Regions from separate parts of the Clostridium moutaii genome, predicted to be linked through region 2. Evidence: riboswitches for the same ligand, from Rfam matches in the RefSeq annotation. Region 2 holds a riboswitch; each other region holds the start of a gene.

Region 1 (3,270 bases), on a different contig from region 2:
ACAGAAGATAAAGATAAATTTATAGATAAAAGTATTTTTTCTATATTACATCTTCTGTCTCTTATTAAAAGAAATAATAGAAGAGGAAATAATTTTGTATACAATTTAAATCCTACAGTGAAATTGCTTTTTACCATTTTAAATATAATATTTTTATCTTTATCCAAGAGCTTTCACTATGTATTTCTGGTGGATGTATATTTCTTGTTAGTATTGAGCCTTTTGGATATAAGGGAAATAAAAAAAATATTGATTTTAAGTACAGCTGTGCCATTGTTTACTGTTGTAATGCTAATACCATCTATAATTATGGGAAATACGAGAAATAGCATATTGCTTATATTAAAAGTAGTTGGAACTATAATCTCCATAAATACTTTATCCTACACTACCAGCTGGCATGATATAATAAAAGCGTTAAAAAAGTTTTTTATACCAGATATTTTTATTTTAGTATTTGATATAACTTTAAGATATATTTATATTTTAGGAGAATTTGCACTAGATATGTTTTATTCTCTTAAGCTTAGGTCTGTGGGAAGAAATAACAATAAGTATTCTTCTATTTCAAAACTGATGGGGAGTTTGTTTTTAAAATCTAAAGAAATGGGGGATGAGATGTACTATGCTATGGAATGTAGAGGATTTACAGGGGAATACATCTCTCATGCAAAGTTTAAGTTTAAGTTTACAGATTTTTTATATTTAATAGTAAATATTTTTATTATAATTATGTATTTTTACATAACTGGGATGAGGTTAAGATGATAGAATTTAAGAAAGTATTTTTTAAGTATAAAGATGAAGAAGTTTTGAAAAATATAAATGTTAAAATAGCACAGGGAGATTCAGTGGCACTTATAGGGGCCAATGGAAGCGGTAAATCAACTTTTTTGAAACTATTGAACGGAATGATATTTCCTACAAATGGAAGCTACTATTTTAACAATTTAGAAATATCCAGCGATAAATTGGAACAAGGCAATTTTTCAAAGAAATTCCATAAAAAAATGGGATTTGTTTTTCAAAATTCAGATGCACAGCTTTTTTGTTCCAGTGTCTATGAAGAGGTGGCTTTTGGTCCAAGACAAATGGGCATGGATGAAATAGAAGTAAAAAAAAGAGTGGAAGATTGTTTAAATCTTTTAAATGTAAAGAATTTGGAAAATAAGGAGCCATATAATATAAGTGGAGGGGAGAAAAAGAGAGTTGCCATAGCTTCCGTACTTGCTCTTAATCCAGAAGTATTGGTTTTAGACGAACCTATGAGTGGAATAGATCCCAAAGGTAAAAAGTTTTTAAATAATTTATTTATAGAGTTAAATAAAGCTGGAAAAACTATAATATGTTCCACTCATGATTTTGAATATGTAAACGGACTTTTCAAACGTGTGTTGGTATTTTCGGAAGATCATTGTTTAATAAGAGATGATATTTATAATGAAGTAATTGAGGATAATGATTTTTTAATAAAATATAATATCAAGTGATTTTGGAGTTTAGGTGGAGATTGTCTATAAGGAGTATTTTCATCTAAATGGTAAAAATTTGCTTATATCTGTTGGTTGACATGAAAGCCGGATTATAATAAACTTAGACTATAATTAAATAAAAATTTTAGGTGCCTTATATAGGTGAAAAGGGAATACGGTTAAAATCCGCAGCAGCCCCCGCTACTGTATTTGATAATGAGTTTTGTTTTATCATTTTAGAATAAGAAGATAAAAACAAGCATTTATCATAAGTCAGGAAACCTGCCTAATTTATTTTGCTTTCGGAGGGGAAGAAACTTTTAGTATGATTGATTTCTCAGCACAAGCTGGGTTTTTATGTTAAAGGCAATGAGCTCTAGAGGCTCATTGCCTTTCGTTTTTATTTAAAAATAAATTTTTATTATACTTAAGAAGGTTAAGGAGGAGTAACCATTATGGCAAAAATTATGATTCAGGGAACAGGTTCTTCTGTTGGTAAAAGTATAATTGTTTCTGCTCTCTGCAGAATATTTAAACAAGATGGATATTCAGTATGTCCGTTTAAATCTCAAAATATGTCATTGAATTCATATATAACACTGGATGGCAAAGAAATGGGACGAGCTCAAGTACTTCAGGCTTATGCAGCTGGGTTGCAGCCAGAGTCCTATATGAATCCCATATTGTTAAAACCAACATCAGATAAAAAATGTCAGATAATAGTAAACGGCAAGGTATATGGAAATAGTACCGCAATGGAATATCACAATATGAAATTGGAATTTAGAGACATGCTTAAAAATCATTTTGAAAAAATGGAAAAAAGTTTTGAAATAATAGTTATGGAAGGTGCTGGAAGCCCTGCAGAAATAAACTTGAGGGACAGAGATATTGTAAACATGGGTATGGCAGAGATAGTAGATGCACCAGTGCTTTTAGCAGGTGATATAGATAAAGGGGGAGTATTTGCTTCTCTTGCAGGAACTATGTTATTTTTTACGAAGGAAGAAAAAAACAGGGTAAAAGGTACGATAATAAATAAATTTAGAGGAGATGTAGACATATTAAAGCCTGGTCTTAAAATGCTGGAGGATGTTATTAAAGTGCCGTGTATAGGAGTTATACCTTATTTTAATCTGGCATTGGAAGATGAAGATGGAGCTGTGGAATTTAACAAAAAGGTTACAGCACCTATAGATATAGCTGTAATAAAATTGCCTCATATATCCAACTTTACGGATTTAGATGCACTAAAAAGTGAAAATGATATTTCTGTAAGATTTATAACTTCCACAGAGGAATTTGGGAATCCTGATCTACTCATAATTCCTGGAAGCAAAAACACCATAGAGGATTTAATAAAAATCAGACAGTGTGGACTTGAAGCCTGTATTAAAAAATACAGTAATAGCGGAATTATAATAGGAGTATGCGGCGGCTATCAGATGCTTGGAAAGTCCATAAAGGATCCTTATGAGACAGAAACAGATGTAGGAGAAGTAGAAGGACTGGGACTTTTAGATATAGAGACTGTGTTTGAAAGGGAAAAAGTCACTACTAGAATAAAGGCTAGAAGTAATGTGGATTTTCCCATGACAAAAAATGATGGAGCTTTAGAAAAAAGGAAATTGGATGTATATGGATATGAAATTCATATGGGAATATGTAAATATGGTGCAGATGCAAAACCACTGTTTAAATTGATAGAAAAAAATAAGGAGAAGGTCAACATAGAAGATGGAGCTTTAAATGCAAAACAAAATGTATTTGGAACCTATATACATGGTATTTTTGATGC
Region 2 (3,270 bases):
TCATGATTCTGCTATAGTAGCTGCAGCAAAACTTTCAAGCAGATATATAACAGATAGATATTTACCTGACAAGGCCATAGATTTAATCGATGAGGCCTGCGCCATGATAAGAACTGAAATTGATAGTGTACCAACTGAAATGGATGATGTCAGGAGAAAATTGTTTCAGCTTAAAATTGAAAAAGAGGCATTATCGAAGGAAAAAGATAATGCTTCTGTGGAAAGACTTAAAACAGTAGAAAAAGAACTGAATAATTTAAAAGATAAGGATAATGAACTAACTGCCAAATATGAAAAGGAAAAGTCCAATATAACGGGAGTCAGGAATTTAAAAAAACAATTGGATGAGGCAAAGGGACAAATTGAAAAAGCAGAAAGAGAATATAATCTGAATAAAGTTGCAGAATTGAAGTATGGAGTCATACCTAAGCTGGAAAGTGAAATAGCATCAGGTGAAAATTTGATAAAAGAAAATAATGAAAGTGCAATGCTCAAAGAAGAAGTCACAGAAAAGGAGATATCCCAGATAGTATCTAAATGGACGGGAATACCTGTATCCAGATTGGTAGAGGGAGAAAGGCAAAAACTTATTAAATTAGAAGGTGAGCTTTCAAAAAGAGTTGTAGGACAAAAGGAGGCTGTGAAAGCAGTTTCTGATGCTGTAATAAGAGCAAGAGCGGGAATGAAGGATCCAAATAGACCAATAGGATCATTTATATTTTTAGGGCCTACAGGTGTAGGTAAAACTGAACTGGCTAAAACCCTTGCAAGAACTTTGTTTGACAGTGAGGAAAATATAATTAGAATAGATATGTCGGAGTATATGGAAAAGTATTCTGTTTCAAGGCTTATAGGAGCTCCTCCGGGATATGTAGGTTATGAAGAAGGAGGACAGCTTACGGAAGCAGTTAGAAGAAAGCCGTATAGCGTAATACTATTTGACGAGATAGAAAAAGCTCATAATGATGTATTTAATATTTTTCTTCAGATACTGGATGATGGGAGACTTACGGATAATCAAGGCAAAGTGGTAGATTTTAAAAATTGTATTATAATTATGACTTCCAATATAGGAAGCAGCTATTTACTGGAAAATAAGAGCAGTACGGGAATAGATAAAAATATAAGAGATAAAGTAATGAATGATATGAAGTTAAAATTTAAACCTGAATTTTTAAACAGGTTGGATGATATCATAATGTTTAAACCGCTAAATACAGAAGAAATTAAAATTATAATAGATATATTCTTAAAAGATATAGAAAGTAGGTTAAAAGATAAGAATATCTATATAGAAATAACTGATAAAGCTAAGGAAATCATAGCAGAAGAAGGATATGATCCGGTTTATGGGGCTAGACCTTTAAAAAGATACATGGAAAATGTACTGGAAACTTCTATTGCCAAGAAGATAATTAAAGGGGAGATTTATGAAGGTTGTAATATAAGAGTGGATTATGATGATAAATTTAAAATAGACAAGATATAGGATTATTATTTCAAATAATCTATATTTTGAAGATTAAATATTTAAATGGGTGTTATTTATTTAATAAGTAAAAGGAAAAGTATAAAGACTGCAGCCCGCCGCTACTGTATGGAGGATGAAACTTTATTATGCCACTGGATTATATATCTGGGAAGGCCAAGGAGTAAAATGAATCTGAGCCAGGAAGCCTGCCTAATATCTATGTTGATTCTTTCGGAGGGAAGGAAAATTACATGCTTTAAATTTGTAAGTTATATTTACAATTTAATGTAAAATCATTAATACATTAGGTTCTATAAATAATATGTAGATTTGAGGTGTATATTTTGAAGAAAAATAACATATTTATTACTGGATATGCAAAGCTTCCGAAGGGAATAACTGCAACCGAAATTTACAATGAGATTGTTATAGGAATTATTATAAATAGATGTTCCGGCGAAATACAGGATGTGGAGTGCTCCTTTGTGACCGATACTGCCAAAAAATATGCAAAAAATTTATTAATAGGGAAGAATTTAAATAATGTTAAAGAAATAGTAGAGGATATAGAAGATAATTACTTTGGAATGGCTAAAAAATCTTTTATAGCGGTATTGATAAACTGCTATGAAAGGTATAAAATAATAATGAACAAAGAGAATTAAAAACAATTTAACAAAATTGCCATTTTATTATAACATAAAGGTTGATCCCTTTATGCAGAATTAATAAAAAACACGGCATTAGTGTATTTTTGAGTACACTGATGTCGTTTTTTAAATGTATATTTTTATGAACTATATGTTAAGAAAGAAAGAAAAAAGTAGAAAGGAGAATGTAAATTTTTAGTATTAATAGTATGAATTAATTATAAAGTTAAGGCATTTATTTAAGTTTAAGGGTAATAATAATTTTAAAGGTAATAATAATTTAAAAACAGAACAATTATTTATAATGAAGAGGGGATAGCATGATCACGGATAGAATAAAAAACAAAGACCTTTTGAAATATATAGGCACAGCTAATGATGCAGCTGATCTTATAAAAGATGGTATGACTGTAGGAACTAGCGGATTTACATTTTCAGGATATCCAAAATCTGTACCGATGGCACTGGCAAAAAAGATAAAAAGTGGTGCTAAGATAAAAATAAATTTATTTACAGGTGCCTCTGTAGGTGATGAACTTGATGGAGAATTGGCTAGAGTTGGGGCAATTAACAAGAGATTTCCGTATCAGACACATAAAGATGTTAGAAATGCCATTAATGCAGGTGAAATTAATTATGTAGATGCTCATCTCAGTATGTCACCACAAATGGTAGATTATGGATTTATGGGAAAAATAGATGTGGCAATAGTTGAGGCTGTGGGTATAACTGAAGAAGGATATATTATACCAACTACATCAGTGGGTAATGCACCTACTTATGTTAGAGATGCAGATATAGTAATTGTAGAAATAAATGAAAGTCAGCCTGTATCGCTTATAGGAATGCATGATGTATACGTTCCTGAGAAGCCACCTTTTAGACAGCCAATACCTATAATTCATGCAGGGGACAGAATAGGTACCGATTACATAGTTTCGGATCCTAAAAAGATAAAATGCATAGTTTTCAGTGATATAAAGGATAATATCAGAAAGGTTGCACCTATAAGTGATGTAAGCAGAAGAATGGCGGGAAATCTGATAGATTTTCTTGAAAATGAAGTTAAACAGGGAAGGCTTCCAGAAAATTTACTTCCAATTCAATCAGGAGTTGGTTCAGTTGCAAATGCAGTACTTGAAGGATTAA
Region 3 (3,270 bases), on a different contig from region 2:
GGAAAGGCTAAGCAGCACTAATGGCGGCATGGGCGGCGGCATGGGAAGAGGAAATGGAAACGCCCAGGGGGAAGCAAGAGGAAAATGGCAACAAGGACAAATGCAGGGCTTTGAAAATGGAAGCACCTCTGGAAGTGCCTCTGGGGCAGTATCTAAAAATGGAAATGCCTCAGAGAAAAGAGGAATACAGGGTTTCGGCGGAGCTGGTGGACCTGGCGGAGCTAATGGACTTTCAGGAAATTTTGGAGGCCAGACTGCAGCAGGTATTACAAGACTGTTCTCTAAAAATATTTTGTCGGATCAGATAGTTTGGTTTTTACCACTATCCATATTGGGATTTATTGCTGCAGCAATAGTAGAAAAGCTCAGGTTCCCCTTTGATAATAAAAGAAAATTGGATTTAATACTGTGGATCCTTTGGCTTGTTCCGGAATTTATATACTTCAGTTATACTAAAGGTCTGTTCCATCAGTACTATTTGACTATGATGGCTCCTCCAATTGCAGCTTTATCGGGTATAGGTCTTACTTCCATGTGGAAGCTGTATAAAGAAGGAAGTATAAAGAAATGGTTACTGCCTGGATCGCTTATTTTAGAAGGATTGCTGGATTTGCTTATGTTGTCCTATTTTAAGACTACTATACCTTCTGTAATTAAAGGTATAATCATAGCGGCTGTAGTGTTGTGCTTTGCTTCTTCTGTTTTGCTCATAATTTACAGGATAATGAAGAGAGAAAGTTTAAATCAAGGCAAGAATATAAATTTTGCCAAGGTGCTTGCCAGTCTTGCTTTTATAGGAATACTGATAACTCCTGCTATTGGATCTTCTGCTGCTGTAACTCATGGCGTAAATGGAAGCATGCCTGCTGCAGGACTGGAACTTCTATCCAGCAGTGGATCTGGCAGTGATATGATGAGGAGTCGTGGAAACAGCAGCCTCAACAGCGGAAACAAAAAGTTGATAGAGTTCCTTGACAGCCATGTTAAAAATGAGAAATATGCTCTTGTGGTTTCCAGCTCTAATACTGGTGGCAGTATAATACTTGAAAGCGGCAAAAGTGTGATGCCACTTGGTGGATTCTCAGGATCTGATAAAATACTTTCCTTAAGTGAATTCAAACAGCTTGTTAAAAAAGGTGAAATAAGATATGTACTTACAGGAGGAATGGGAAGAAATTCAGATGATATAATGAGCTGGGTTCAGAAAAACGGTAAAGCTGTTCCAGAAAGCCAGTGGAAGAATACCACATCTAATAATCAGCAAAATAAAAATGGTAATGGAACAGTCCAGAGCTCAGAAACAAATGAATTTGGAGGAATGGAAATGAATTCCCAAGCACTGTATGATTTACAAGGCACTGTAAAATAGGGAGGTTATGGAAAAATTTTGATGGGGGTCTGACCCCATTCCAAATTTTGGAACGGGGTCAGACCCCACACCACAAAGAATGTTTTTTCCCCACTAAATGAGAGTTGATTCTTTCCTTGATAATGTTATAATTAAGGTAAAATCTAATAATAAGTGTAGGTTAATTAAAAGGGAATCAGGTAAAATTCCTGAACTATCCTGTAGCTGTATTAGATGAATTTAAGTAATATAGGCCACTTGGGAAATGGGAAGGCATACTTAAATAATGAATCTTAAGTCAGAAAACCTGCCTATACTTTGCACCGTTAACTCTACAAGTGATAGAGGGGGCTTATATATTGATAAACTATTTTTACAGTAATATGTAATTAAATATTGATTACAAAAATCCTTTTAACACTTTGGTTAAAAGGATTTTTTTATTAAACGGGAGTGATAAAAATGGTACAGCTTATTGGAATAAAAAGTGAATGTAATATTGAAATCAGACAAAAGTTTTCTATTATAGCTTCAAAGCTGGAAGATAAATTAAAATGTCTCCATGAATTTCTGGGGAATGTTTTAATATTGAGTACCTGTAATAGAACAGAGATATATATGGATTCAAAATTTCAGAAGGAAGATTTAGTTAATATAGTATTTAAAGAATTGGATTGGGACATCAGACTTATTCCTTATACTTTTTATGCTAAAGACAGTGAGGCCATTAAACATTTAGTAGAGGTCAGCTGTGGGTTTCATTCAAAAATTCTGGGTGAAGATCAAATTTTAGGACAAATCAAGACCGCATATACTGCAGCGGTAAAAGCTAAAACTATAAAAGGCAGTCTTGAAAGGCTGTTTCAAAATGCAATAGCTTGTGGAAAGGAATTCAAAAGTATCTGTGAGATGTATAAGATACCTGTATCGGTTCCGTCCATAGTGGTAAGGGAAGCATTAAATAAAGGCTGTAAAAAGTATATGATAATTGGTTTCGGGGAAATCGGCAAGCTGGTGCTCAAGTATCTCGAAAGTTCCAATGCAGAAATGGTATATATTGTAGTCCGTGACTTGAATAAGATCAAAAATTTATGCTATGATTATAAATGGGTTAAATTTATAACCTTCAAAGAGAGAAAAAATTATTATAATAAGGTAGACTGTATCATAAGTTGTACTTCTGCACCTCATACAATAATTTTAAAAGAGGATATTCCATGGAAAAAATTACTTGTATTTGATTTGGCAGTGCCAAGGGATGTGGATACAGGTGTTTCGGATTTACCCCAGATCCAGCTCTATGATATTGACAGTATAAGCAAGATGGATGAAAGAAATAAAATCATGAGGAAAGAAAAGATGTTAAAATATAAATATATTGTGGATGACTATATAAACAAATTTATGGAATGGCAGGCTTTAGATGAACTTTCACCTGAAATACAAAAGATAAAAAAATATGGTGACGAAATCTGCAATAAAAGAATACAGACTTTTAAGAACAAAAGATATACAAAAGACAATGAAGTACTTGTAAGCACAATGATAAACAGCACTGCCAGAGTTTATGTGGACAGGGCAATAGAAGTGTTGAAGGAAGAAAAACTTAAAGGAAGAGAAGATGAGTGTCTGAAAATGATAAATAAAATATTTTTTCCTCCTAGCTATGATAATGATTTAAAGCAGGATTATGATAGTGATTTACAGCAAAATAAGGAATGGAGATGTAAATAGATGATAAGTGATGATATATTCAATGAGTCCAAATTATATATGCCTGGAGGAGTAAACAGTCCTGTCAGGGCATTCAAGGATGTTCCCCTAAATCCACCTGTAATAAAAAAAGGGAAGGGAGCTTATATTTATGATGAAGATGGCAATGAGTACATAGATTTTGTATGCTCCTGGGGTCCCATGCTTTT

Evidence for each region. Region 2 has a riboswitch for cobalamin ahead of AB8U03_RS16910 (DUF3870 domain-containing protein). Riboswitches for the same ligand answer to the same signal wherever they lie in the genome.
Region 1: linked by a shared signal. The riboswitch ahead of AB8U03_RS08655 (cobyric acid synthase) and the one ahead of AB8U03_RS16910 (DUF3870 domain-containing protein) in region 2 are both predicted to bind cobalamin.
Region 3: linked by a shared signal. The riboswitch ahead of hemA (glutamyl-tRNA reductase) and the one ahead of AB8U03_RS16910 (DUF3870 domain-containing protein) in region 2 are both predicted to bind cobalamin.

What each region holds. Positions count from the first base shown of each region.
Region 1 is NZ_JBGEWD010000007.1:29,971-33,240, reverse strand. Features, by position in the region: gene AB8U03_RS08665 (energy-coupling factor transporter transmembrane component T) at 1-768, shown strand, start outside; gene AB8U03_RS08660 (energy-coupling factor ABC transporter ATP-binding protein) at 765-1,490, shown strand; cobalamin riboswitch at 1,603-1,776, shown strand; gene AB8U03_RS08655 (cobyric acid synthase) at 1,928-3,270, shown strand, end outside.
Region 2 is NZ_JBGEWD010000026.1:8,146-11,415, reverse strand. Features, by position in the region: gene clpB (ATP-dependent chaperone ClpB) at 1-1,489, shown strand, start outside; cobalamin riboswitch at 1,519-1,699, shown strand; gene AB8U03_RS16910 (DUF3870 domain-containing protein) at 1,816-2,136, shown strand; gene AB8U03_RS16905 (acetyl-CoA hydrolase/transferase family protein) at 2,442-3,270, shown strand, end outside.
Region 3 is NZ_JBGEWD010000004.1:1,178-4,447, reverse strand. Features, by position in the region: gene AB8U03_RS05520 (glycosyltransferase family 39 protein) at 1-1,369, shown strand, start outside; cobalamin riboswitch at 1,510-1,677, shown strand; gene hemA (glutamyl-tRNA reductase) at 1,811-3,082, shown strand; gene hemL (glutamate-1-semialdehyde 2,1-aminomutase) at 3,083-3,270, shown strand, end outside.